2 regions of the Stenotrophomonas maltophilia group sp. LNF247 genome follow, and region 2 is predicted to be linked to the other one. Evidence: riboswitches for the same ligand, from Rfam matches in the RefSeq annotation. Region 2 holds a riboswitch; the other holds the start of a gene.
What was found. A riboswitch is a leader RNA that binds a small molecule or an ion and turns the genes downstream of it on or off. The one in region 2 is predicted to bind cobalamin.

Region 1 (14,243 bases), on a different contig from region 2:
CGCCTCGCGTACCATCGTATCGTTGGCCTCGGTCACCGGCCGGGTCAGCTCCCACAGGAACTTCACCTTGAAGCCGGACTTCACCGCGTCCTGCGCGCTCCACAGCACGCAGTAATCGCGGGCCAGGCCGCACACGTGCACTTCGCGGATACGGCGCTCATGCAGCCAGCCGGCCAGGCCGGTGGCCGGGCGCTCGCCATCGGGACCGTGGTTCTCGCGGAAGGCGCTGTACGAATCCACCTGTTGGCGCGTGCCCTTGCGCAGGATCAGGTCGGCCATGGCCCAGTCCACGTCCGGGTGCAGAGCGGCGCCATCGCTGCCCTGCACGCAATGGTCGGGCCACAGGGTCTGCGGCTGCGCGTGCAGCAGGATGGTCTCGAACGGGCGTTGGCCGGGGTGCTGGCTGGCGAACGAGGCGTGATCGGCCGGGTGCCAGTCCTGGGTGGCCACCACCGTGCGGTAGCGGCGCTGCGCCAGCAGTCCGGCAATCGGTGCCACCAGCGCATCACCCTGGTCGCAGGCCAGCGCGCCGCCCGGCATGAAGTCCGGCTGCAGGTCGATCACCAGCAGGGCGACGTCGGCGGGCAGGGCGGTCATGGCAGATCCACTACAAGAGAAGGGGCGACCAGCGTGGCCGCCCCTCGCTCACACGTCAATCGCCCTGCGGCGTCCCAGCGTCCTGCCCGTAGTACAGCAGGCCGATTTTGATCCGCTCGCGGCCGTTCTCGCGACGGTGGCGGTTGGCATCGCGCAGCGAATACACGCAGCCGCAGTACTCCTGCTGGTAGAACTGCTCGCGCTTGCTGATCTCGATCATGCGGCTGGCACCGCCGCCCTTGCGCCAGTTGTAGTCCCAGTACTGCAGGCCTTCGTAGCGCGAGGCGGCGCGGATGCCGCAATCGTTGATCTGCGCCATGTTCTTCCAGCGCGAGATGCCCAGCGACGAACTGATGGTGTCGTAGCCGTGCTCGTGCGCGTACAGCGCAGTGCGTTCGAAACGCATGTCGAAGCACATCGTGCAGCGGATGCCGCGTTCGGGCTCGTTCTCCATGCCACGCGCACGGCTGAACCAGTTGTCGGTGTCGTAGTCGCAGTCGATGAAGGGAATGCCATGCTGCTCGGCGAAGCGGATGTTTTCCTGCTTGCGCAGTTCGTATTCCTTCACCGGATGGATGTTGGGGTTGTAGAAGAAGATCGCGTAGTCGATCCCGGAGGCGGTGATCGCCTCCATTACCTCGCCGGAGCAGGGCGCGCAGCATGAATGCAGCAGCAGGCGCTTGCCGTTGGCAGGCAGGGTCAGGGTGGGGCGTTGGAACTCGGTCATCGTCAGGTACCGCATGGACCGCCGGCAACGGCGGTGGCCCATGCATCTGCGCGTGGGTGGACAGGGCTGGCCGGATACCGTGAAAAGGACGCACGCGGCCGCACTGCCCGCACGCGCAGGTCAGCGACGGCCCCGGCACCCTCCCCGCGGAGAGTCCAGGTCGAGTCAGGGGACGGTCGTGTCCCCCGGCCGGGGCCGGTATTCGGGCTGATGGACACGGGCCGCAGCCCACCTACTACCTGCCGCTTCCCAGGCGCGAGCCCAGTGCTGTTGGCAGGATTCGTTTCCATTCACCGCTGCGGGGCAGCTCCGGAATGGGCGCGCCAGGCGCCTTCACCGGATTCCCGTTCAAATCCCTGTCGCCATCAACGCTGCGGCGGGGATACCTTCGGCGTGCCCACGGTGGACGCGTCGAGGGCAATGGTCAAGGGTCAATGAAAGCTCGGGGCTCTGGTCCGTTTCTCAGGCCGTGAGAGCGCCGCTTGCCATACTGGGCATCGACAGACGGGAGGTGGCTCGTGGCGGCGAAGTACTGCGATCTGGTCATGAAAGGCGGCATCACCAGCGGCATCGTGTACCCCAATGCGGTACTGGCGCTGGCGCGCGAGTATCGCTTCAAGAGCATCGGCGGTACCTCGGCCGGCGCCATTGCTGCGGCGGTGGCGGCTGCGGCGGCATGCGGCGATCGTCGCCAGCAGGCCGGCGAGCACCTGCCCAGTGATGCCGGTTATGGGGGGCTGTCGGCGGTGTCGGCGCAGCTGTCGCGGCGCGGGTTCATCTACAGCCTGTTCCAACCGGCGCGGGGCGCGCGTGCGGCCTATCGGCTGCTGGTGGTGCTGACCGGCAATGCGGGCCTGCCACACAAGCTGCTGTGCCTGGCGGTGGCGGTATTCGAGATCGCGCCGCTGGAAGTGCTGGTGTCGCTGGCGCTGCTGCTGGGCCTGGGCGGGTGGGGCGGCGGCTGGAGCGGTGTGGCCGCCACGCTGCTGCCGTCGCTGCTGTGCGCCTACGGTGCCGGTGTGGCCGGTGCCGTGCTGCGCGTGGCCCGCGTGGCACGGCGCAACCTGCTGGGCCTGTGCAGTGGCCTTGGCCGCGATGCACGCAAACCGGCGTTGACCGAGTGGCTGCATGAGTGCCTGCAGCAGTTGTCAGGCAAGCCACTTGATGCACCGCTGACCTTCGCCGACCTGCACGACGCACCGCGCTATGCCGGCGAGCCGGACAGCCCGCACGCGATCAGCCTGCAGATGATCACCACCTGCGTCTCGCACAACGAGCCGCGTACGCTGCCACTGGGCGGCGCGCAGTTCTGGTTCCTGCGCGAAGAGTTCGAGCAGTTGTTCCCGGCCAGCGTGGTGCAGTGGCTGGTGGATCAGGCTGGCCCGCCGCTGGACGTGGAGGGGCGGCAGTACTACCACCTGCCGCAGGGCCCGAAGCTGCCGGTGCTGGTGGCCACACGCATGAGCCTGAGCTTCCCGTTGCTGATCAGCGCGGTGCCACTGCACGAACCCTCGCGCCGCGAGCGCCGCTGCGAACCCACCGCGCCGGCGGCCGACCCCGAGCACAACGTGGCCGACAGCATGGAAGGGCTGACCAGCGCCGGGCAGGCTTGCGGTCCGGTGATCACCGCCTTCCGCATCTGCTGGTTCTCCGATGGTGGCATCAGCAGCAACTTCCCGATCCATCTGTTTGACGCCGCATTGCCGCGCTGGCCGACCTTCGCCATCAACCTGGTCTACCCGCAGCACGCCGAAGACGTGAGCCAGGGCAGCGGTAGCCGGCAGGCACTGGAGCATGCCGTGTTCCTGCCCACCGAGAACCGCCACGGCTGGCAACGGCATTACCAGTCCATTGCCACGCCGCTGGCCGCAGCCGAGCTGGGGCGTTTCCTGTTCGCGGTGGTGGCGACCATGCAGAACTGGCGCGACCTGCTGCAGGCGCGCGCGCCGGGTTATCGCGACCGCATCGTGCATGTGAGCCTGCAGGGCGACGAAGGTGGCATGAACCTGGACATGCCGCAGGAGGTGCTGACCCGCATCGCCGACAAGGGCAGCCTGGCCGGTGCGCGGTTCTGTTCGTTCTCGTTCGAGAACCACTACTGGATCCGCTGGCGCAACCTGGCCTCGGCCTACCAACGGTACACGCTGGAAGTGGCCCGTACCGACGACCCGGCGCAGCAGGTACTGGCCTATCGCGCGGCGTACTCGATGGTCGCTCGCGGCGAACCGACACCGCCGTCGTACAAGCTGGGCTCGGAAGACAAGCGTCGCGGCTCGCAGCAGCTGTGGGCGCAGATGGTCGAGCAGGGCCGAACCTGGGAGGACCTGGGCCCTGACCTGACCGACGGCGCACCGCGTCCGCTGCCGCAGATGAAGGTGACGCCGATCTACTGAGCGCGATCGATACAATCGTGCTTCATGCTGCAAGGAGCTGTGGATGTCTGCCCGCCAGGAACTGTTGGATCTGCTTGAACGCCTTGATGCCCGCGACCCGGAGCACCTGCCGGTGGTGCCACTGGCCGCGTACTTCGAAGGCAATGATTTCGAAGAATGCATCGCGCCCAACCAATGGGGTTTCGGCCGTCCGCCGATTGCCGAGCTGTACGCGCGCCTGGCCGCGATTGCCGAAAAGCCCGAGGTGGAAGGCGTGTATGTAGGCCTGCACCAGGACTGGAGCAGCGCATTGGAAGACGACAGCGAATGGCCTGCCGCAGAGAACGTGCACGTGCTCACCCGCGCCGACGTCGAGACCGTGGAAGGCTGGCTGCAGGGTCTGGAATGCGACGGTGTGGGTGAAGGCTGGCCCTACGGCCAGCACATCGACGCCCCCGTACCCTCGCAAGGCCACCGCGTGCTGACCGTGTATTGGGATTAGTAGATCCACGCCACGCGTGGATGCATTTCGCGCACGGCCAGAGCGTGCCCACCAAGGTGGGCACCTACCCGTTGCTTCAGTCGAGCATGGCTCGACTCTACAGGGGTGCAGGGCGCAGCCCTGCAGAAGAACCTATCTCCCCGGCAACTGCGCGAACGCACGCTGCATGCAGTCCTCGCGCGGGCACACCCGGCACCCCGGGCCGATCGACACCGAATTGCCCGGGCTCTGCACATCCAGCCCCAGCGAATACACCAGCCGTTCGGCATGCTGCAGATCGCAGCCCAGCGCCACCGCGAAGGTCTTGCGCGGCTGGCCATGGCCGACCGGACCACTGCTGACTTGCCGTGCCAGCCAGAAATGCCGTCGCCCATCGGGCATGCGCGCGGTCTGCGTAAGGATGCGCCCGGGCTGGTTGAACGCCTCGTAGACGATCCACAGCGGGCACGATCCACCTACCTGCGAGAAGTGGAAATCGGTTGCCGAATGGCGCTTGGACACATTGCCGGCGCGATCCACGCGGATGAAGAAGAACGGCAGGCCGGGCGCGCTGCGCCGCGCGAGTGTGCTCAGCCGATGGCAGACCGCCTCGAAGCCGACGCCGAACTGGTGTGCCAGCAGTTCGATGTCGTAGCTGCTGGCCTCGGCCGCACGCAGGAAGCGCATGTACGGCATCACCAAGGCGCCAGCGAAATAGTTCGACAGACCGATGCGGGCCTGAGCGATGCGTGCCTCATCGGTGAAGCCGGCACGTGCCACCACCGCATCGATCTGCGGCAGGTAGCCGTGCAGGGCCAGCTCGGCGGCCATCTGGAATGCCTGCTGGCCTGGCTCCAGGTAGTCCGGCAACCACAGCCGCCGTGCTTCGGCATCGTACTGGCGCTTCTCGCGCCCGGCCTGCAGCGCGGCCACTTCCACCAGCACGCCGTGGCGGTCGGCCAGCAGCTGGCGCAGGCGTGGTGCCACGTGCCCGGGCGACAGCCCCCACTCGGCGAACAGACGCTCGGCCAGCTCGTCCAGTTCGGGAATGTGGTTGTGCATGCGGTTGAAGAACTCACGCACCTGGTCGCCTGCGGGCAGGATGCTGCCGGCGCCGGGTTCGCCCAGCTGGAACTCCAGGGCGGCGGCATGCTCACGCAGCGCCAGGTGGCGGCGGTGCAGATCCAGCAGGGCGCGGCTGACCTGCGGCAGGTTGCCGGCCAAGGCGCGCAGCTCGGTCGCGCTGACCTCCGCCAGGCCCAGGTCGCGCAGGGTTTCGCCCAGCGCTTCCTGCAGCGCGGCAGGCTCATCTTCGTCGAATAGTGAGGAAACGTCGCCCAATACTTCGCCCAGCTTCTTCTGAACGGCCGGGGTGAGTGGGCGCTTGTTGCGCTCGATCTGGTTCAGGTAACTGGCCGACAGGCCCAAGGCGCGGGCCAGATCCACCTGGCTGTAGCCGCGCTGCTCGCGCAGCCGCAGCAAGCGAAGGCCAAGCTGCCGCTGGCTGGACGAATAATTCACAAAATTAACATGAATCGTCTGGCGTGTTGGCCAGATTAAGCGGATTCAGGCCGGAAATCGAGGTGGCTGCTGTGAATAATGCCAAGCATCTTTCGAGCCCGTGGGATTGTCGTCATGACTGTTGAAGCGCCCCGTATCCGCATGCTGATCGATGGCCAGTTCATCGAATCGGCCACCTCCCACTGGCAGGACGTGATCAATCCGGCCACCCAGGACGTGCTGGCCAAGGTGCCTTTCGCCACCACCGCAGAAGTGGACGCCGCCGTCGCCGCCGCCAAGGAAGCCTTCAAGACCTGGCGCAAGACCCCGATCGGCACCCGCGCGCGCATCTTCCTGAAGTACCAGCAGCTGATCCGCGAGAACATGAGCGAGCTGGCCCACATCCTCACCGCCGAACAGGGCAAGACCCTGCCCGACGCCGAAGGCGATGTGTTCCGCGGCCTGGAAGTGGTCGAGCATGCGGCCGCCATCGGCAACCTGCAGCTGGGTGAGTTGGCCAACAACGTGGCCAATGGCGTGGATACCTACACGATCATGCAGCCGCTGGGCGTGTGCGCTGGCATCACCCCGTTCAACTTCCCGGCGATGATTCCGCTGTGGATGTTCCCGATGGCGATCGCCACCGGCAACACCTTCATCCTCAAGCCGTCCGAGCAGGACCCAATGGTCACCATGCGCCTGGTCGAGCTTGCCCTGGAAGCCGGCATTCCGAAGGGCGTGCTGAACGTCGTCCACGGCGGCGAGGAAGTGGTCAACGCGATCTGCGACCACCCGGACATCAAGGCCGTGTCGTTCGTCGGTTCCACCCGCGTCGGCACCCACGTGTACAACCGTGCCTCGCTGGCCGGCAAGCGCGTGCAGTGCATGATGGGCGCCAAGAACCACGCCGTGGTGCTGCCGGACGCCAACAAGGAACAGACCCTCAACGCGATGGTCGGCGCCGCCTTCGGTGCGGCCGGCCAGCGCTGCATGGCCGCCTCCACCCTGGTGCTGGTCGGTGAAGCGCGCAACTGGGTGCAGGATCTGGTTGAAAAGGCCAAGACCCTGAAGGTCAGTGCCGGCACCGTGGCCGGCACCGACGTCGGCCCGGTCATCTCCTGCAGCGCCCGCGAGCGTGTGGAAGGCCTGATCGCCTCGGGCGTGGAGCAGGGTGCCAAGCTGGTGCTGGATGGCCGCAAGCCGCAGGTCGATGGCTTCGAGAAGGGCAACTTCGTCGGCCCGACCATCTTTGCCGGTGTCACCACCGACATGCGCATCTACCAGGAAGAAATCTTCGGGCCGGTGCTGGTCATCCTCGAAGCAGAGACGCTGGAAGACGCCATCGCGATGGTCAACAGCAACCCGAACGGCAACGGCACCGCACTGTTCACCCAGTCCGGCGCTGCCGCGCGCAAGTTCCAGGAAGACATCGACGTCGGCCAGGTCGGCATCAACGTGCCGATCCCGGTGCCGGTACCGCTGTTCTCGTTCACCGGTTCGCGCGCCTCCAAGCTGGGCGACCTGGGCCCGTACGGCAAGCAGGTGGTGCTGTTCTACACCCAGACCAAGACGGTCACCGCGCGCTGGTTCGATGACGAGACGCTGAGCCACGGCGTCAACACCACGATCAGCCTGAAGTAACGGCAGGAGCAGCCATGAGCCACTCGATGACGACGGAACTGGACGAAGCACAGCAGGCGTACCGCGAGGCAGCGCGCGACTTCGCACAGGCCGAACTGGCGCCACACGCCGCGCGATGGGATGCGGAGGGCATCTTTCCGCGCGAGGCGATCGCCAAGGCCGGTGAGTTGGGCTTCTGCGGTCTGTACATGGACCCGGAAGTGGGCGGCAGCGGCTTGAGCCGGCTGGACGCCGCCGTCGTCATCGAGGAGCTCGCCAACGTCGATCCGTCGACGGCGGCGTACATCAGCATCCACAACATGGCCTCGTGGATGGTGTCCACGTGGGGCCAGCCGGCACTGCGCGATGCCTGGGGCAGCGACCTGTCCTCAGGCAGCAAGCTGGCCTCGTACTGCCTGACCGAGCCGGGCGCCGGTTCCGATGCGGCCTCGCTGAAGGCCACCGCCGTGCGCGATGGCGACTTCTATGTGCTGAACGGCTCGAAGGCCTTCATCTCCGGCGCTGGGGCCACCGAGCTGCTGGTGGTGATGGCGCGCACCGGCGGTGCCGGTGCCGGTGGTGTCAGCGCCATTGCCGTGCCGTCGGACCTGCAGGGCATCAGCTTCGGCCGCAAGGAAGAGAAGATGGGCTGGAACAGCCAGCCCACCCGCGGCATCACCTTCGAAAACGTCCGCGTGCCGGTCAGCCACCTTCTGGGAGAGGAAGGCGGCGGCTTCAAACTGGCGATGAAGGGGCTCGACGGCGGCCGCATCAACATCGCCGCCTGTTCGCTGGGTGCCGCGCAAGGTGCGCTGGATGCCGCACGCCGCTACATGGGCGAGCGCCGCCAGTTCGGCAAGGCGCTGGCCGAATTCCAGGCGCTGCAGTTCAAGCTGGCCGACATGGTCACCCAGCTGGTGGCCGCGCGGCAGATGGTGCACACCGCCGCACGCAAGCTCGATGCCGGTGCCAGCGACGCCAACGTGTGGTGCGCGATGGCCAAGCGTTTCGCTACCGATGCCGGTTTCAACGTCTGCAACGAAGCGCTGCAGATCCACGGTGGCTACGGCTACATCCGTGAATACCCGATCGAACGCCTGCTGCGTGACTGCCGTGTGCACCAGATCCTGGAAGGCACCAACGAGATCATGCGGGTGATCGTTGCCCGTCACCTGCTCAACACCGAAGAGGAACTGCGATGAAGGATTGGCGTACCCAGGAGCACGTGGGCCTGAAGGTCGAGGCCGACGGCCATACCGCCGTGGTCACCCTGAACAACCCGCCGGCGCACACCTGGACCGTGCACAGCCTGTCGGCGCTGCGCGACCTGGTGGGCGCGCTCAACGCAGACCGCGACATCTACGCGTTGGTGATTACCGGTGACGGCGAGAAGTTCTTCTCCGCCGGTGCCGACCTCAACCAGTTCGCCTCCGGCGATAAGGCCGCTGCGCGCGAGGCCGCGCGTCGCTTCGGTGAAGCCTTCGAAGCGCTGTCCGGGTTCCGTGGCGTGTCGATCGCCGCCATCAACGGCTACGCCATGGGCGGTGGCCTGGAATGCGCACTGGCCTGCGACCTGCGCATCATCGAAGACCACGCCCAGGTGGCGCTGCCGGAGGCCACCGTCGGCCTGCTGCCGTGTGCCGGTGGCACCCAGAACCTGCCGCGCCTGGTGGGCGAGGGCTGGGCCAAGCGCATGATCCTGCTGGGCGAGCGCATCAATGCCGAGACCGCACTGCGCATTGGCCTGGCCGAAGAAAAGGTCGGCAAGGGCGAAGCCAAGGCACTGGCACTGGAATGGGCGAAGAAGGCCGGCAAGCAGAGCCCGACCAGCATAGCCGCCTGCAAGACGCTGGTACAGGCCACCCGCGCCGGCACCCACGCCTCGGCGCTGGTGGCCGAGCGCGAAGCCTTCGTCGACCTGTTCGACACCGCCGACCAGGTCGAGGGCGTAACCGCCTTCCTGGAAAAGCGCACCGCGCAGTGGAAGAACGCATGAGCATCGACACCGCTGCCGACGACGCACCGGTGCTGTTCGAAGAGCGCGTGGCCGGCAATGGCACGCGCATCGGCATCGCCACGCTCAACGCGCCGCGCACGCTCAACGGATTCTCGCTGCCGATGGCGCACCTGCTGCTGAAGCAGTTGAATGCCTGGGCCGACGACGACGGCATCGCCATGGTGGTGCTGCAGGGCGCCGGTGAAAAGGCGTTCTGCGCCGGCGGCGACCTGCACAGCCTGTACAAGAGCATGGTCGCCTTCCGCGAGGCCGGCCACAGCGACATCCGCCAGAACGCCTATGCTGCCGAGTTCTTCGACGTCGAATACCGCGTCGATTACCTCATCCACACCTACGCCAAGCCGATCCTGTGCTGGGGCCATGGCATTGTGATGGGCGGCGGCATCGGCCTGATGTCCGGTGCCAGCCACCGCGTGGTCAGCGAACGTTCCAAGCTGGCCTTCCCGGAAATCACCGTCGGCCTGTTCCCCGATGTCGGTGGCAGCTGGCTGCTGCCGCGGGTGCCGGCCAAGGGCGGCCTGTTCCTGGCCCTGACCGGTGCACTGCTCAACCCGGGCGATGCCATCTATGCCGGCCTGGCCGATGTGCACGTGGCCGAAGAGCGCCGCAGTGCAGTGTTCGATGCGCTGCTGCAGGTGGCCTGGTCCAGCCACCCCGCACACAACCACGAACGCCTGACCCACCTGCTGCAGTCGCATGCCAGTGATGCTGCGACCGGTCCACTGCTGGCCAATGCGGCACAGGTCGAGGCGCTGTGCGAAGGCGATGACCTGCAGGCCATCGTGGCGCGCATTACCGGCCTGCAGACCGACGACGCCTGGTTGCAGGCGGCTCAGAAGACCCTTGCTGCCGGTGCGCCGGGTTCGGCGCGGCTGGCCTTCGAGCTTCAGCGTCGCAGCGCCGGCCAGGATCTGGCCGCGATCTACCGCCTGGAGTACATCGTCGCCCTGCATTGCGCCGCCCATGGTGATTTCGCCGAAGGCATCCGCGCGCTGCTGATCGACAAGGATCGCAATCCGCAGTGGAACCCGGCCACCCTGGCCGGGGCCACCGGCGCGTGGGCCGACACCTTCTTTGCTTCCCCCTGGGCCGATGCCGCGCATCCGCTGGCCGACCTGGGCTCTCCCCTTGTTGAAAGGAGCCTTGCATGAGCCGCATTGCATTCATCGGGTTGGGCAACATGGGTGGCCCGATGGCCGCCAATCTGGTCAAGAACGGCCACAGCGTGCGCGTGTTCGATCTGGTTCCGGCCGCGGTCCAGGCCGCCGTTGACGCCGGTGCCAGTGCTGCGTCGTCGGCACGCGACACCCTGGCCGACGCCGAAGTGGTGATCTCCATGCTGCCAGCCAGCCGTCACGTCGAAGGCGTGTACCTGGGCGACGACGGCATCCTCGCCGCGATCCCGGATGGCGCACTGGTCATCGACTGCAGCACGATCGCACCGGCCAGCGCGCGCAAGGTGTCAGAGGCCGCCGCCGCACGTGGCCTGCAGATGATCGATGCACCGGTCTCCGGTGGTACCGCAGGCGCCCAGGCCGGCACGCTGACCTTCATCGTCGGTGGCGAAGAGGACGCGCTGGAGCGTGCCCGTCCGGTGCTGCAGGCGATGGGCAAAAACATCTTCCACGTGGGCGCCAGCGGCGCCGGCCAGGTCGCCAAGCTGTGCAACAACATGGCGCTGGGCGTGATCATGGCGGTGACCGGTGAAGCCATTGCGCTGGGCGTGGCACACGGGCTGGACCCGAAGGTGCTGTCGCAGATGATGGCGGTCAGCACTGGCCGCAGCTGGGCTACCGAAGTGTGCAACCCGTGGCCGGGCGTGCTGGAAAATGCGCCGGCCTCGCGCGGCTACAGCGGCGGTTTCGGCAGCGATCTGATGCTGAAGGACATGGGGCTGGCAGTGGAAGCGGCGATGAGTGTCGGCGCCTCGATCCCGCTGGGCGAAGTGGCCCGCAACCTGTACTCGATGAACCACCAGGCTGGCCGCGGCAAGCTGGATTTCTCCAGCGTCGTGCAGCTCATCACGAGCGAGAAGTAAGGCTTGGATATGTAGAGCCGAGCCCGTGCTCGGCTGCTTTTCCGCCGGATGTTCCCGCGCCGGACGGATCAGCCGAGCAGGGGCTCGGCTCTACAGAAGCGAATGCGTCCCCGGCTGCGCGCCGGGGCCCACCCGAGGTGGGATGGGCGGATGTTCGGTTTCGACCGGCATCCGCCCATTTTTTTCCCTCGCTCGGGTAGTGCCGGCCGCTGGCCGGCAGCACCCCATCAGGCAACGATCAGCGTCACGTCGATGTTGCCGCGGGTGGCATTCGAGTACGGGCACACGATGTGCGCCTTCTGCACCAGCTCTTCCACCTGCTCGCGCGGCACGCCGGGCACGTTGATGGTCAGCTCGGCTTCGATGCCGAAGCCGGTCGGGATCTGGCCGATGCCGACCTTGCCGGTCACGGTGGTGTCGGCCGGCAGCGCGACCTTGGCCTGGCCGGCCACGAACTTCAGCGCACCCAGGAAGCAGGCAGAGTAACCGGCCGCAAACAGCTGCTCCGGGTTGGTACCCGGGCCACCGGCGCCGCCCAGCTCGCGCGGGGTCGACAGCTGGATGTCCAGCACGTTGTCGGAGGAGACGGAACGGCCTTCACGGCCGCCGGTGGAGGTGGCCTGGGCGGTGTACAGAACCTTTTCGATGGACATCGGGATGCTCCTGGTCAGTGGGTGGGTGGTGCGATGGAGACTACTTTGCCCGCTTTCCGCGTACGTTGGGTTGCAGAACGTACTAAAAAATTGATCGATCGTCCTGCGGGCCTAGATCGTCCACTCGCGGTCGGTGGTGAACATGATCGTCAACCAGCGGTCCGGCGAGGCCTCGCCCAGCGCATCGCCGATCTCGTCGCGCAACTGGTCCCATTCCACCAGCGGCCGCGGCGGGTCGTTTTCCGGCACCACGAAGAACAGCTCGATCTGCTCGCCTCGCCCCACCTGCGCCACGTAGCTGCGGTGCTCGACGAAGCCGTGCTTGGCGACGATGTCGCGCGCCACCGCATCCACGTGCGCCTGCAGCTCCGGCGGGGTGACCAGCAGGATGCCGGCCAGCGCCCGGCGCACGGTGCCGAGCGGGGCGATCATCACCAGCACGCAGACGAAGGCAAGGATGGCCGGGTCGATGTACGGCCCGACCCAGGCCCAGGACGTGCCCTGCACCAGCACGCCGCCGAGGAAGGCCAGCAGGTAGCAGGCCGACATGCTGGCCGCGATCACCCAGTTCTTCGCATCCAGTGCGATGAACTCCGAGCCGATGCGGCGGTTGGCGCGCAGGATGAACCATGCCAGTGCGCCTTCGCCGACGATGGACAGCCCGGCGAAGGCGATGGCCGGGCCCAGCGCAATGTGGCGGCCACCGGACATCAGCGCATCCACCGCATTGACCAGGGCATACAGTGCCGCACCGATCATCAGCGTGCCGCTCACCCCCAGCACGATCGGCTCCAAGTGCCAGAAGCCCATGGTGAAGCGCTGGTTGAGCCGCGATTGCAGCGCGTCGGTCTGGGTGGACAGCGCGATCAGCCGTGCCACCAGCAGCGACAGCCAGGTCATCACCACGTCGATCAGGCCGTAGATGCCATCGAAGATGATCAGCGAGGAATTGGCCAGCAGGCCGAACACCACCGCCGCCGCGGCCAGCAGCAGCGAAGCGGCGATCGACAGGCGCAGCACGCCCTGTTCGGTGGTGGGGTCGAAGAACTGCGGGCGGTCGTTGGCCATGCCTGGATTGTAGAGCGGAGCCACGCTCCGCTGCCGTTGCGGACTGTCCCCTACATGGCAGACCACGCACGCTGCCGGGCTTCCTGGCAGCCTGGGTGTTCTACGGGCTGACTTCACGCCCCAAGCCACCGCAGTTCGAAAGGACCGTGGAAGCGCTGGTATTTACCTTCGTAGTCCAGGCGCTGGTCAAGTTCATCGAACTGATGCTCCTGCTGGCGGGTCGCTGCTTTGTGCTGGGGATCTGGACCGAGACCAGCAGCCTGCTCTGGGGGTTTGTCCTCGCCGGACTGCTGGGGACAGGATTGGCCCTCGCTGCGAACAAGGACTTTCTCCACGCGGGTCTCCGCCGCGCAGGCTTCACCACGCGGACGTCCCACCCCAGCGAGTGGTACTGCGTGCTCGGTACGCGTCCTGCTTTCGTGGTGCTGCAACTGAAGGATGGCCGTCGACTGACCGGCTACCCCAAGGAGTGGCCGATCAGCCCGGCTGCGGGACAGTTCTACATGCAGATGCCGGCCTGGCTCGTGGATGCGGATCCGCCAGATGAAGGTGCGGATCCGCTGGCAAACCCCGCCGTGGTGGAGCTTCCGCAGCTCGATGGCATACTGATTCACGCGGTGGATGTGCAATGGGTCGAGATTCTCCAGGAGACAGACAATGGCTAAGTTGAGGAAGGGTTCCAACCCACCACTGGACCAGCTGGTCGTATCCATGGAGAACCCAAACCCCAAGCTCCCCGAGGGCAGGAAGCGTCCGCTGCCACCGCCCAGCCCACCCCGGCCGCCAGCCGGAAGCGGGCCCAACCGGCGCTTGCCGCGCGACTGACCGGGCGCATTCAGCCGGGCGGTGTAAACTATTGATCTCACTGGCAATGCCAGTCTCCACGATCAACGCCCCGATGACGCCCGCCACCGCCCGTTACGCCGATTCCCTGCGCCTGTCCGTTGCCCCCATGATGGACTGGACGGATCGCCATTGCCGCGTGTTCCATCGCGTGCTGGCGCCGGGTGCGCGCCTGTACACGGAAATGGTGCACGCCAACGCGGTCATCCACGGCGACCGCGAGCGCCTGCTCGGCTTCGACCGCAGCGAACAGCCGCTGGCGCTGCAGCTGGGTGGCAGCGATCCGGCCCTGCTGGCGCAGGCTGCGCGCATTGCCGCCGAGTGGGG
Region 2 (14,243 bases):
CAGCTCCAGCAATTCGCCCACCAGCCCGGCCTCACCGCGCTCCAGCCACACACGCAGGCGCGTGCCATGGTCGATGCGCAGCGCCCAGCACAGCGACATCGGCAGGCCGCAGACCTTCGACAGCACCATGCGCAGCGGGCCGCCATGGCTGACCACCAGCGTCGGCACCGGATCGTCATCATCGAGCAGGCGATCCAGCGCGCGCGCGATGCGCCGCTCGAAGTGGCCCCAGCTTTCGCCGTTCGGCGGCGGGAACGCATGCGGGTCAGCATGGAAGGCAGCCAGTGCATCCTCCGGCAGGTCGAACAGCGACTGCCCGTCCCAATCGCCGAAATCCAGTTCCTCCCATTCCTCGTCCGCTTCCACGTCCAGCCCGCGCGGCGTGGCCAGCGCCATTGCCGTGTGCAGCGCGCGCAGCCGCGGCGAACTGATCACCCGCTCCCAGGGCTGCGCGGCGTAGGCGTCGACCAGTTCCTGCGGCAGGCGGGCCAGCTGCGGTGGGTCGCTGCGGCCATCGAGGAACTCATCGCGACCGTTGCCGGCATGGCGGACCAGGTCGAGGATCATGCGTGCGTTCCGTACAGGCAACGCGGGGACAGCGGAAAACGGGCGGACATCGGCAACGGCACCACGGGATCGAGGGACCATTCTAAGGGCACAGCAGAGGCAGTCGAGCAGGCGCGACGCAACGGGACTGCCTGCGATGCCGTAGACTGCGCGCACTTCCAGGTGACCTGCGGCCACGGCCGGCAGGTTGAAACGGGAAGCCGGTGACGCGTGATTCCACGCCAGGCCGGCGCTGCCCCCGCAACGGTAAGCACGTCAGTTCCGGGCAACACTGCCACTGTGCCTCAGGCATGGGAAGGCGCCTGGACGGCGGCCTCGCGCCGCCCGGCGGCAAGCCCGGAGACCGGCCCGGAAGCCTCAGGTCGCGATGCGGTGGGCATGGCGCTGGATGACCGTGGCGTGCGCTGCGGCATCGGCGCGTGCCTGCCTTCGCGGCTCCTCCCCTTCGCCACGCGGGCGTGCGTGGCACCTGGAGTCCCCCATGAAGCTGCAGTCCCGAATGTTGTCCCTGGCCGTGCTGGCCGCCCTGCCCGCGCTGGCCCAGGCCGCCAATGACACCACCGCGCTCGACCAGATCCTGGTCACTGCGACCCGCACCCCGATCGCCCTGCAGGACAGCATCGCGCCGGCCCAGGTGATCGACCGCGCGCAGATCGAATCCAGCCAGGCCACCTCGCTGCAGGAACTGCTGCGCGGCCGCGCCGGCATCAACCTGACCAATGCCGGCGGCTTGGGCAAGCAGAGCTCGCTGTTCCTGCGCGGCACCAACTCCGGCCACACCGTGGTGCTGGTCGATGGCGTGCGCATCAACAGCGCCGACCTCGGCCTGGCGATGTACCAGGACCTGCCGCTGGCACAGATCGAGCGCGTGGAGATCGTGCGTGGCCCGCAGTCCAGCCTGTACGGCGCGGACGCCATCGGTGGCGTGATCCAGATCTTCACCCGCCGCAGCCAGGGTGACTTCGCCCCGCATTTCCAGCTCGGTGGCGGCAGCAATGGACTGCGCGAGGCCAGTGGCGGCATTGGCGGCGGCACCGAACGCGGCTGGTTCGGCGCTGACATCGCCTACCAGCATTCCGATGGCATCGATGCCTGCCGCGGCTCCTCCTCGGTGTTCACCGCGGGCTGCTTTGCCGACGAGCATGACCGCGACGGCTACCGCAACCTGTCCAAGAGCCTGCGCGGTGGCTACACCTTCAACGACCAATGGAATGTGGAAGGCAGTGCATTGCGTGCCGACGGAAAGAACCATTACGACGGCTACTACAACTATTCGGAAACCCGCCAGCAGGTGCTGTCCGGCAAGCTGCGCTACACCCCGTCCGAACGCCTGGCGTTCACCGCCAATGTCGGCCGCAGTGACAACGAGTCGGACAACTTCGGCGACTTCGATGCCCGTGGCAGCGCCCAGACCCATCGTGACAGCGCCTCGCTGCAGGGCGACTTCGGCATGGCCGAAGGCCAGCTGCTGAGCACCGGCGTGGACTGGAGCGAAGACAACCTGGATGGCAGCAGCGCCGGGTACCTCGTCGACAGCCGTCGCAACACCGGCGTGTTCGTGCAGTACCAGGGCCGCTTCGGCCGCCACCAGCTGCAGGTCAGCGCACGCAACGACGACAACCAGCAGTTCGGCAACCACGCCACCGGCAGCGCCGGCTGGGCGATGGAACTGGGCCACGGCCTGCGCCTCAACGCCAGCTATGGCACCGCGTTCAAGGCGCCGACCTTCAGCGATCTGTACGACCCGTGGAGCGGCGTGCCGACGTTGAACCCGGAGAAGTCCAAGAGCGCCAACCTGGGCGTTTCGCAGCAGGGACAGGGCTGGCACTGGGGCCTGGACGTATATGAAACCCGCATCGATGATCTGATTACCTACGATGCGGCGACCTTCAGGATGCAGCAAGTGGAGAAGGCCCGCATCCGCGGCGCCGAACTGACCGGTGGCGTGCTGCTGGCCGGCTTCGACATCAACGCACAGCTCAGCTACACCGACCCGCGCAACCGTACCCATGGCAGCACCCAGTTCGACAACTGGCTGCCGCGCCGCGCGCAGCAGACCGCACGCCTGGACATCGACCGCCGCTTCGGCGACTTCCGCGCCGGTCTGACGGTTCAGGGTTCAGGCAAGCGTTATGACAATGCGGCCAACACGATAAAGGTCGGCGGTTACGGTACGCTGGACCTGCGCGCCGAGTACGCGCTGACGCCGTCGTGGACGCTGCTGGCGCGTGCCGCCAATGTGTTCGATCGCCGCTACGAGACCGTGGCGTGGTTCAACCAGCCCGGCCGCGAGTACCAGCTGAGCGTGCGTTACCAGCCGAAATGAAGGCGCGCGCCGGGCATCGCCCGGCGCCTCCTGATGCCATCGGCGCATGGCGTCGATCTACTGTAGAGCCGAGCCCATGCTCGGCTCACGCAATGAAAAGCAGCCGAGCGTGGGCTCGGCTCTACGCCCGAACGCCCGCGGCCAACCCCGGCAACTCACGCAGGTCGTCGATCACTGCCACCGCGTGCGCGCTGCCCAGGTCCAGGCCGCGCGGATAGCCGTAGCGCACCAGCGCGATCGGCATGCCCGCATCTTCGGCGGCGCGGTAGTCGGTCAACGAATCTCCCACCATCAGGCACGCCTCCACCGGCAGCGCGAAATGCGCGGCGATGTGCCGCAGCGGTTCGCCACTGGGCTTGCGCTGCGGCAGCGAATCACCGCCCAGTATCAGCGCGAACGCATCACCAATGCCCAGGTGCTGCAGCAGCGGCGGCACCAGTGCTTCGGGCTTGTTGGTGCAGATCGCCAGTGGCACGTCGCGCGCGCGCAGCTGCGCCAGTGCGTCGGCCACGCCATCGAACAGGCGCGGGCTGCGCAGCAGGCATTCACGGTAGTGCACCATGAACACCGGCATCACTTCGGCCAGGTCGACCTCGCGGCCTGCCGCATGCACGGCCTGTTCGACCAGGCGGCGCACACCGTCGCCGATCCAGCCGAGCACGGTGGCTTCCGGCACGCGTGCCATGCCGATGTCCTCCAGCGTGCGGTTCAGCGCTTCGGCGATATCAGCTGCGCTGTCGACCAGCGTGCCATCAAGGTCGAACACGACCAGTGGATAGGGATACGACAAGGAACGGTACCTGCACGACGTGGGCCCCCATTGTACGCCGCTGGTTTCCGCGCCGATCCGCCTCAACCGATCCGGCGCGCCCGGGTGGCCAGGAAGGTGGGAAGATAACGGTCGATCAGGAAGCGCGGCCGCGGCTGCCAGTCTTCCATGAAGCGATCGATGACGAAGCCGGCATCCAGCTGGCCACCAATCAGCTCGGTCAGGCTGTGGCCAAAGGTCAATGCGTCGCCACGGGCCAGCTTCGCCTCGCGTTCGGCTTGCGGCAGGTCTTCCAGGTCCGAATAGGGAATGGCGTACTGCGGACGGATCAGGCCCTGTGCATCCAGCTGCGGATCGCGCGCACCCACGAACAGCACCGGATTGTAGAAACTGGCCATCAGCATGCCATCGCGCGCCAGCACACGGCGGCATTCAGTCCATACCGGGCGCACGTCAGGGACGTAGAGGTTCGAGATCGGGTGGAACACCACATCGAAACTGTCATTGGCAAACACGTGCAGGTCGCGCATGTCACCCTGCACGGTGCGCAGCTGCAGGCCATCGCGCGCGGCGACCGCGCGGTCCTGTTCAAGCTGCCCGTCGGAGAGGTCGAACACGGTGACATCGGCGCCAGCGGCAGCAAGCACCGGTGCCTGTTGGCCACCACCCGAGGCCAGGCACAGGATGCGACGGCCGCGCACGTCGCCCATCCAGTCCAGCGGCAACGCGCGCGGCGTCAGGTGCACCTGCCAGCGGCCTGCGCGCGCGGCAGCAATCGTTGAGCTTTCCACCGGGCGCGACCATTCGCGCGCTTCACTGGCCTGGCGGTCCCACGCAGCACGGTTGTGGTCGATCAAGGCCTGTCCATGGTTCATGTGTCCTCCTTGCCCGGCGGGCGCCAATCCAGATCCTGGAAGGCCGGGCCGGCGAAGCACTCGCCCAGGAAGTCCAGGAATCGCCGCATGATAGCGGGCTGCTGTCGCCGTGATGCGTACACGGCATGAATGCCGAGCTCGTCCAGACTGAATTCGGGCAGCAGTTCGACCAGTTCGCCACTGCGCAGCATCGGCGCCACCTGGTAGGTCGGCAGCATGGCGATACCGGCACCGGCCCGCACCGCCTCCAGCAGCAGCGATGCCTCGTTGGCACTGATGTTGCCGCCCACAGCCACCGACAGCGAACGGCCATCGCGGTGCAGCTGCCACAGGCTCTTGCCGACGTAGTGGTGGGTCAGGCAGTTGTGCGCGGCCAGGTGTTCGGGAGCGGTTGGCGTACCGCGCGCCTCCAGGTAGGACGGCGTCGCGCACAGCACCGAGCGGCAGGTCGCCAGCCGCCGTGCGATCAGGCTGGGATCGATCTGGCGCGCGATGCGCACGGCCAGGTCCACCCGTTCTTCCACCAGGTTCACGGTGCGGTCGACCAGCAGCAGTTCGATGCGCGCGGCAGGATGGCGCGCGACGAAACCGGCCACCGCTCGTGCCAAGTGGCTCTGCCCGAACGACACGCTGGCGGTCACCCGCAGCGTGCCGTGCGGTTCGGGATCATCGCTGGCCAGCTCGCCCTGCAGTTCCTCACTTATCGCCAGCATCTGCCGGAAGCGCGCCAGCGCCGCTTCGCCGGGGCCGGTCAGGCTGACCCGCCGTGTGGTCCGGTGCAGCAGGCGCGCGCCCAGCCAACCCTCGACCTCGGCCAGGTAACGGCTGACCATCGCCCGTGACATGTCCAGCACCTCTGCCGCTGCGGTCAGGCTGCCGCGCTCGGCCACCTCGACGAACACGGTCATGGCGGTCAATCGGTCCATATGCTCGATCCATGCAACAAACAAGCGCGTTATACGCTGTTTTTCGAGCGACTGCAGCGGCCTACAGTGGCCGCGTCCCCCCCCACACCGCCCCACGGAGTCCTGCCATGAAGATCGCCCTCGTCGGTTCCACCGGCAACATCGGCCGCCAGATCGCCCGCCACGCGCTGGCGAACGGCCACGAACTCACTGTCATCGTGCGCAGCGCGCAGGATCTTCCGGCCGAACTGGCCGGCGCCCATCCGGTGGTCGCCTCGCTGGATGACCAGGACGCGCTGGTCGCCGCCATCGCCGGCCACGACGTGCTGGCCAGCGCCTACGGCCCACGCCCGGGCGATGACATCGGCCGCGTCGGCGAGGTGGCCGCACAGCTGGCCGCGGCCGCGCGCAAGGCCGGTGTACCGCGCCTGGTGGTGGTCGGCGGTGCCGGCAGCCTGGAAGTCGCACCCGGCGTGCAGCTGGTCGATACCCCCACCTTCCCGGAGGCCTACAAGCCATACGCGCTGGCCCATCGAGAAGCCTTCAATCGACTGCAGGCTGTGGACGACCTGGACTGGACCTTCTTCTCGCCGGCCGCCGAAATCGGCCCGGGCGAAGAGCGTGGCCATTACCGCGTGCAGCCCAGGGCCTTCCTGGCCGACGCCAGCGGCCACAGCCGCATCAGTTATGCCGACTACGGCGCCGCGTTCGTCGCCGAGCTGGAAGCGCACAAGTACCCCAAGCAGATCATCACCGCCGCGTACTGATCCACGCACGTCCCATGTAGAGCCAAGCCCGCGCTCGGCTCTACGCGAACATGCAGCCGGGCATTGGCCCGGCTCTAGACAAGGAATTCCCATGCGTACCGCTGCCCTGCTGCTTCCCCTCGCCCTGGCCGCCACTTTCACCAGTGCGCCGCTGCTGGCCGCACCGGCCACCGCGGCGCCGACCACCGCGACGAAATCCCAACTGCACCTGCAGACCTTCCATCCCGGCCCGCAGGCAATGTTCCCGGTGTCCTCGGTGCTGATCGAAGGCCGCCACGACGCGATCCTGGTCAATGCGCAGTTCGGTGCCAGCGACGCGCGCAAACTGGTCGAGCTGATCCGCGCCAGCGGCAAGCAGTTGACCACGATCTATATCAGCCACGGCGATCCGGACTACTACTTCGGCCTGGCCACGCTGCAGGATGCGTTCCCGCAGGCGCGCATCGTCGCTACCGCGCAGACCGTTGCCCACATCCAGCAGACACAGGCCGGCAAGCTGGCCTACTGGGGCCCGAAGATGGCTGCCGACGTGCCCGCGCGCATCGTGCTGCCGCAGGTGCTGGAGGGCGATGCCCTGCAACTGGAAGGCCAGCGCCTGCCGCTGATCGGCCTGGACGGACCGACCCCGGACCGCACCGTGCTGTGGGTGCCGTCGCTGCGCGCGATCGTCGGTGGCATTCCGGTGGTGGCGGGCGAGCACGTGTGGATGGCCGACACGCAGACGCCGAAGTCACATGCCGACTGGCTGCAGACCCTGCAGCAGCTGCAGGCGCTGAAGCCGAAGGTGGTGGTGCCGGGGCATTACGCGCCAGGTGCGGCGCTGGATGCCAGTGCACTGCGCTTCACTGCGGACTACATCCGCACGTTCGATATCGAAGCGGCAAAGGCGAAGGACAGTGCGGCGCTGGTGCAGGCAATGCAGTCGCGCTACCCGAAGCTGGATGGCGTCGCATCGCTGGAGCTGAGCGCGAAGGTGGCCAAGGGCGAGATGCAGTGGCCATGAGGTAGGGAGTTTTCTTTTGCAGGGCTGCGCCCTGCACCTGCTCAATGCAACGGCAACAGCCGAAGCAACAGCAACAGCTGGCTATCCGTGGGATGGCGAGGTGGGTCCGGTTGCGGGGGACGCTGCAAGTACGTCCATGTAAGCTCGGTCGCCCCATCCATGCGGCTCACGCCCCCGCAACCGGCCCCACCCCGCCTTCGACAGTTTCCTGCTGCTGACGGAACCTGCTGATGTTGGTGGGTGCCGACCGTTGGTCGGCATGGCAATGATCAGTGCTCGAACAATTCCCCCTGCACCACCGGTTCCTTTTCGCGGAAGCCACCCAGGCCGACGCCGACCAGGCGGTAACGGGTCTCCGCCGGCAGGTCGACGCGGGCGCGCAGGGCCAGCGCGATGTCGCGCAGTTCTTCCATCGATTCCGGCGGGCGCTCCGGGGTGAAGCTGCGGGTGAGGATGCGGAACTGCGCGGTCTTCAGCTTCAGCACCACGGTGTGGCCGACGCGCTCGGTCTTGCGCGTGGCCTTCCAGGTCTTCTCCGCCAGTTGCACGATCGCCTCGCCCAGGTCTTCCAGCAGCAGGTCCTCGGCAAAGGTGTCCTCCGAGGAGATCGACTGTACCTGCTGGTCCGGTTCCACCGGCCGCTCGTCGACGCCGCGTGCGCGGTTGTACAGGCTGCGGCCGAAACTGCCGAACGCCTCTTCCAGATCGGTCAATGCCCATTGCCGCAGATCGCCGCAGGTGACAATGCCACGCGCGGCAAGTTTGCCTTCCATCACCTTGCCGACGCCGGGCACCCGGTTCACCGGCAGCGGCAGCAGGAACGCGTCCACCCGCTGCGGTGGAATCACGAACTGGCCATCGGGCTTGCGCCAGTCCGAAGCGATCTTGGCCAGGAACTTGTTCGGCGCGATCCCGGCTGAAGCGGTCAGGTTCGTCTCCTCACGGATCTGCGCACGGATGGTGCGGGCGATGTCGGTGGCCAGTTCGATGCCGCTCTTCGGCTCGGTCACGTCCAGGTAGGCCTCGTCCAGCGACAACGGCTCGACCAGGTCGGTGTGGCGCAGGAAGATCTCGCGCACCTGGCGTGACACCGCCTTGTAACGTGCAAAGTCAGGCGGCACGAAGATCGCGTCCGGACACAGGCGTTCGGCGCGCAGCGCCGGCATCGCCGAACGCACGCCGAACACGCGTGCCTCGTAGGACGCCGCACACACCACCGAGCGCGCGCCGCGCCATGCCACAACCACCGGCTTGCCCCGCAGTGACGGATCGTCGCGCTGCTCCACCGACGCGTAGAACGCGTCCATGTCGACGTGGATGATCTTGCGCAGTCGGGTCATGTCAGGCGGAAAGGGCGGGGGCGTGCCGAACGGGCCACACGCCGAAGTATGGTCGTTGCACATCAACAGGATGCGCGTATTCCATTGAAAACACTACGGTTGCGTACGGTTGAAATGTTTGATCGGCGCAGTTTCCACGGGCATCCTCGAACGCTTGTTTCCCTGTTTCCCGCTTCCAGGATTGTGCTTCATGACCCGTCTCCACGCGTTCAACCGCGAACAGCTGCTGGCCAGCGCACGCGGTGAACTGTTCGGCACCGCCGCCGGCCGTTTGCCCAACGATCCGATGCTGATGTTCGACCGCATCACCGACATCCACGAGGACGGCGGACCGCACGGCAAGGGCATGGTACGCGCCGAGCTGGATATCCGCCCGGACCTGTGGTTCTTCGGCTGCCACTTCATCGGCGACCCGGTGATGCCAGGCTGCCTGGGCCTGGATGCCATGTGGCAGCTGACCGGCTTCTTCCTGACCTGGCTGGGCGCCCCCGGCAAGGGCCGCGCGCTGGGCTGTGGCGAGGTGAAGTTCACCGGCCAGGTACTGCCGGACGCCAAGCTCGTACGGTACGAGATCGACATCAGCCGGGTCATCAACCGCAAGCTGGTGATGGCCCAGTCCGATGCCCGCATGTACGTGGATGATCGCGAAATCTACAGCGCCCGCGACCTGCGCGTCGGCCTGTTCACCGAAACCGGGAGCTTCTGATGCGTCGCGTCGTCATCACCGGCATGGGCATCACCTCCTGCCTCGGCAATGATCTGGATACCGTTTCGGCCGCGCTGCGCGAAGGGCGCTCGGGCATCACCGCCCTGGCCGACCACGCTGAAGCGGGCCTGCGCAGCCAGGTCGGCGGTCGTGTCGACCTCGATCTGGAGGCGCTGATCGACCGCAAGCAGAAGCGCTTCATGAGCGACGCGGCGGCCTTCGCCTACCTGGCCATGCGCGATGCCATCGCCGATGCCGGGCTCAGCGCCGAGCAGGTCAGCAGCCTGCGCACCGGCCTGATCGCCGGTTCCGGTGGCGGCTCCAGCGAATGGCAGATCGGCGCGGTCGACCTGCTGCGCGAACGTGGTGTGCGCAAGGTCGGCCCGTACATGGTGCCGCGCACGATGTGCTCGACGGTCTCGGCCTGCCTGGCCACCGCCTACCAGATCAAGGGCGTCAGCTATTCGTTGTCGGCCGCCTGCGCGACCTCGGCGCACTGCATCGGCGCCGCCGCGGACATGATCCGCCATGGCGCGCAGGACATCATGTTCGCCGGTGGCGGCGAAGACCTGCACTGGTCGATGAGCGTGATGTTCGATGCGATGGGCGCGCTGTCGACCAGCTTCAACGAGACCCCGGCCAGCGCCTCGCGCCCGTACGACAAGGACCGCGACGGCTTCGTCATCGCCGGCGGTGGTGGCATGCTGGTGCTGGAGGACTACGACCACGCCGTTGCGCGCGGCGCGCGCATCCATGCCGAACTGATCGGCTATGGCGTGACCTCCGACGGCGCCGACATGGTCGCCCCGTCCGGTGAAGGCGCGGTGCGCTGCATGAAGATGGCACTGCAGGGCGTCGATCGCCCGCTGGATTACCTCAACACCCACGGCACCTCCACGCCGCTGGGCGACGTCACCGAGCTCAACGCGATCCGCGAAGTGTTCGGCGATGCGGTGCCGCCGCTGTCCTCGACCAAGGCGCTGTCCGGCCATTCGCTGGGTGCGGCCAGTGTGCACGAGGCGATCTACTGCCTGCTGATGATGCGCGATGGCTTCGTTGCCGGTTCGGCCAACATCGGCGAACTGGACCCGAAGGTGGAGAGCTTCCCGATCCTGCGCGAAAGCCGCGCGCAGACGCTGGACACGGTGATGTCCAACAGCTTCGGCTTCGGTGGCACCAACGCCGCGCTGGTGTTCGGGCGGGTGTGATGGGGGCAGGTGTGCCGACCAACGGTCGGCACCCACCGTCAGGGGCGGTCGGCACCCACCGCTACTTCGGCAGCAGCGGCAGCAGCAATGCGTGCGCGTCCACCAGCGAGCCCACGATGCGGTGGCCCAGTGCGCGCAGCTCTTCGTCAGGATGCACCAGGTCCGGTACCTGGATCACGGTCATGCCAGCGGCCAATGCCGCGCGCGTGCCAGCGGGTGAGTCTTCCAGCGCCAGGCAGCGCCCAGGCACCTGGCCCAGTCGCTGCGCGGCCAGCAGGTAGATGTCCGGCGCCGGTTTCGGCCGCGCCACGTCGCCACTGGTGATCACCGCGTCGAAATACGGCAGCAGTCCGGCCGCCGCCAGCTTGCGGTTGGCACGCGGCTGCCGCGTGGTGGTGGCCACCGCGCGCGGTACCGCGTGCGCCTTCAGCAGCTCCAGCAGTTCCAGGATGCCCGGACGCAACGGCAGGCCGGTCTGTGTGCGTCCTTCGTACAGTTCGTGGCAGCGTGCAGCGACCGCCTCGATCACGCTGTCCTCGATACCCTGCGCACGCAGCAGCGCGTGCGAATCCCGGTCGCCGAGGCCGACCATGCGCAGGAACACTGCCTCGTCCAGGCCCAGTGCGAATTCGTCGGCGGCCTCGCTCCAGCAGGCCAGCGAGACGCGCTCGCTGTCGATCATCAGGCCGTCCATGTCGAAGATGACGGCGTCGGGGAGGAACGGCAGCGCAGCAATGGTGGTCATGGAGCGAACAGCGTATCCAGGTCGGTGGAAGTGAGCTGCCGCCATTGCCCCTCGTCCAGTCCCTGCAGGTCCAGCCCGCCAACACGACTGCGGTGCAGGGCCTGCACGTGGTTGCCGGTGGCGGCGAACATGCGGCGTACCTGATGGTAGCGGCCTTCGTGCAGCACCAGGCGCGCGCGACGCGCATCCAGCACTTCCAGTTCAGCCGGCAGCAGGGGCGTCTTCTCGGACTCCAGCATCAGCGTGCCGCTGGCGAACAGCGCCACCTCGTCGCCGCGCAGGTCCTCGCTCAATTCGACCTCATAGACTTTCGGCAGCTTCGACTTCGGCGAGATGATCCGGTGCAGCAGGCTGCCATCGTCGGTCAGCAGCAGCAGGCCGCTGGTCTCGCGGTCGAGGCGGCCCACCGTGGACAGCACCGGATTGCGGTCGCGGAAGCGCGGCGGCAACAGGTCGTAGATCAGGCGGCCGGTATCCTTGGTCGAACAGGTGTAGCCAGCCGGCTTGTGCAGCGCGATCGACAGGCCCACCGGCGGGTCCAGCGGCTCGCCATCAACCCGGATCACCTCGTGCGGCACCTGGTCGTCGGCGTACAGTACCTCGCCGTCGGCGTCGGTGATGCGGCCTTCGCGGAACATCCACTGCACCTGCTTGCGGCTGCCATAGCCCAGATTGGCAATGTGCTTGACCAGTTTCACTTGCCTTTCCCCTTCACCGCTTCAACCAGCTTGAAGCCGTCGCGCTCGGCGACCACGCGCACCGCGCCGAAGCTGTCGTTGAGGGTGTGCTCGTACGGCAGGTGGCGATTGGCCACCACGTACAGGCGCCCGCCCGGGCGCAGCGCCTGCGCAGCCACGGCAATGAAGCGCTGGCCGATGTCCGGGCGGTCGGCACGCGATGGGGTGTGGAACGGCGGGTTGCTGATGATGACGTCGTAGCCCGGCTCGATGCCGGCGGTGACGTCGCGCCACAGGAAGCGCAGCGGCAGCGGGCGCGGCGGCGGCGCCAGGTTCAGCTCGGCCAGCGCCAGTGCGCGCTGCTCGGCTTCGTACAGGTCCAGCGCGGTGATCTTCGGGCAACGCTCCAGCAGTTCGCGTGACAGGTAACCGTAGCCAGCGCCCAGGTCGGCAGCACGCCCGGCCAGCTCGGCCGGCAGGTGCTCGGCCAACAGTGCCGAGGCCGGGTCGATGCGATCCCAGGCGAACACGCCCGGACGACTGAGGAAACGGCCGCCGACGATCGGGCGCACCGCGTCCAGTACCGACCAGCGCTTGGCCAGGTCAGCGTCGTGCTGGCCCTGCAGTGGGGCGGTCCAGTACACGCGGCAATGGTTCTTGGTCAGGCTGCCGCCGAGGCCGGCCAACTGCTTGAGGTCGCCTTCGCCGGAGCGCGCGCCTTCGTTGTTGGACTGGCAGGCGACGATGCGGCCACCGTCGGCGACCAGCGCCAGCGCGCGTGCAAACAACGCACGAGCCTCTTCGCGCTGGCGCGGCGGCAGCACCAGCACCAACGGGTAGCGGCCCTTGCCGGCCACATCATCCAGCTGGCCGCTGACGGTCCAGCCGGCGGCCTGCTGCAGTGGCTGCGCGAACGGGGCGAAGCTCTGTTCACAGTGCACCTCGCGGTTGCCGGCCGCTTCGCGCAGCGGCCAGCCGTCGCGGGCCCGCAGGAAGGCCACCGGACCTTCCGGCCAGCGCAGGGCACCTTGTGAAAACGGCAGGAACAGGGTCTGCAGGGGGGCGTCGTCGCTGGAGGCCATCGGCGCGGGTACTTCAAGCGTGAGGGCCGTCCATTGTACCGGCTTGACCGGGCCGGCCCCGGCAGCCGCTTTGCGAAACCCGAACGGGGCTTTGATCTGCCAGCAACATTGAAACGTTCAGGGTAGAGGCTCCCCCGGAAACCCAGGAGAACCTGCATGCGAGCCTTGTTCGTCGGTGGCGTGGTCGACAACAGTGAAATGGACCTGGAAGGCAGCCATCCGCCCGTGCATTACCCCGAGGACACCGGCGGCGGCCACTCACGCTACCGGCTCCACCAGGTCGGTCATGGCGCCGACGGCAGCGTTGCCTACGCCGTCTATGGGGCACCGGACCTGGCCGATGACGAGGTGGCGAGGGTTGCAGAGGAGCGGGCGTACGCACGCCGGTTCGAGGCGACGCCGACCCTGTTCGAGCACTGACACATCTGTAGCGCCCGAGCCCACGCTCGGGCGGCGGCAGAGCCGAGCGTGGGCTCGGCTCCACATCGGATCAAGGCGCCTTGGGTGGCAGGCGGTTGATACTGGCGATCTCATCCAGCCACACATGGTGCTGCTGCACCGGCGTGTCGTAGTCATCCAGGCGCAACTGGCCGTTGCTGCCTTCATCACCCGCGGCGTTGCGGTATTGCTGCACGGTTGGCCTCACGGCCACCGTGCCGAGCAGGCGGCGGCCATCGTGCAGAATCAGTTCCACCTGCGTTTCGCCATCCAGCTGCGGCAGCAGGGCTTCCAGGCGCGCGATCTGCGCCGGATCGGTGTGGATACGTGGAGCTATGCGGGACATCGGCGACCTCCTGACTGCAGGGTCGCCGATCGGCCGTGAATGCTCAGTGCAGCGCGCTGTCCGCGCGCGCCACCTGCACCTTGCGCACGGCAGCCACCAGCTGCGCCACCGAGTACGGCTTGGCGACGTGCTCCTGGAAGCCCGAGGCCAGCGCGCGGCGGCGGTCGTCGGCACGCGCCAGTGCAGTCACCGCCACCGCAGGCAAGGTCGCCGCGTCCACGCCCATGTCCTCGCGCAAGGTGCGCACCAGCCCATAGCCATCCATGCCCGGCATGCCGATGTCGGTCAGCAGCACGTGGTACTGCAGGTGGCCGGTGTCGGCCAGCAGTGCCAGCGCTTCGCCGGCCGAGCTGGCCGCCGATACGGTGGCGCCCTGCTCTTCCAGCATGCGGCGCAGGTATTCCAGCACTTCCGGCTGATCCTCCACCGCCAGCACGTGCATGCCGCGCAGCGGATAGGGTTCGACGACCACCGGCTCCAGGATCGGCC

Region 1: another riboswitch for cobalamin. It lies ahead of ACTXG9_RS17240 (epoxyqueuosine reductase QueH); the one in region 2 lies ahead of btuB (TonB-dependent vitamin B12 receptor).

The regions. Positions count from the first base shown of each region.
Region 1 is NZ_JBSRQL010000020.1:53,213-67,455, reverse strand. Features, by position in the region: gene pncA (bifunctional nicotinamidase/pyrazinamidase) at 1-597, opposite strand, end outside; gene ACTXG9_RS17240 (epoxyqueuosine reductase QueH) at 653-1,339, opposite strand; cobalamin riboswitch at 1,501-1,715, opposite strand; gene ACTXG9_RS17235 (patatin-like phospholipase family protein) at 1,843-3,717, shown strand; gene ACTXG9_RS17230 (hypothetical protein) at 3,761-4,198, shown strand; gene ACTXG9_RS17225 (helix-turn-helix domain-containing protein) at 4,331-5,698, opposite strand; gene ACTXG9_RS17220 (CoA-acylating methylmalonate-semialdehyde dehydrogenase) at 5,813-7,318, shown strand; gene ACTXG9_RS17215 (acyl-CoA dehydrogenase family protein) at 7,333-8,499, shown strand; gene ACTXG9_RS17210 (enoyl-CoA hydratase) at 8,496-9,293, shown strand; gene ACTXG9_RS17205 (enoyl-CoA hydratase/isomerase family protein) at 9,290-10,465, shown strand; gene mmsB (3-hydroxyisobutyrate dehydrogenase) at 10,462-11,352, shown strand; gene ACTXG9_RS17195 (organic hydroperoxide resistance protein) at 11,580-12,005, opposite strand; gene ACTXG9_RS17190 (cation diffusion facilitator family transporter) at 12,117-13,073, opposite strand; gene ACTXG9_RS17185 (DUF6338 family protein) at 13,076-13,738, shown strand; gene dusA (tRNA dihydrouridine(20/20a) synthase DusA) at 13,945-14,243, shown strand, end outside.
Region 2 is NZ_JBSRQL010000016.1:1,701-15,943, forward strand. Features, by position in the region: gene ACTXG9_RS15065 (histidine phosphatase family protein) at 1-567, opposite strand, end outside; cobalamin riboswitch at 711-933, shown strand; gene btuB (TonB-dependent vitamin B12 receptor) at 1,049-2,893, shown strand; gene gph (phosphoglycolate phosphatase) at 3,015-3,683, opposite strand; gene ACTXG9_RS15080 (class I SAM-dependent methyltransferase) at 3,746-4,537, opposite strand; gene ACTXG9_RS15085 (LysR family transcriptional regulator) at 4,534-5,463, opposite strand; gene ACTXG9_RS15090 (NAD(P)-dependent oxidoreductase) at 5,571-6,209, shown strand; gene ACTXG9_RS15095 (MBL fold metallo-hydrolase) at 6,301-7,212, shown strand; gene dinB (DNA polymerase IV) at 7,482-8,552, opposite strand; gene fabA (3-hydroxyacyl-[acyl-carrier-protein] dehydratase FabA) at 8,743-9,258, shown strand; gene fabB (beta-ketoacyl-ACP synthase I) at 9,258-10,466, shown strand; gene ACTXG9_RS15115 (HAD family hydrolase) at 10,528-11,211, opposite strand; gene ACTXG9_RS15120 (pseudouridine synthase) at 11,208-11,909, opposite strand; gene ACTXG9_RS15125 (class I SAM-dependent methyltransferase) at 11,906-12,970, opposite strand; gene ACTXG9_RS15130 (hypothetical protein) at 13,127-13,390, shown strand; gene ACTXG9_RS15135 (DUF3247 family protein) at 13,461-13,754, opposite strand; gene ACTXG9_RS15140 (hybrid sensor histidine kinase/response regulator) at 13,798-14,243, opposite strand, start outside.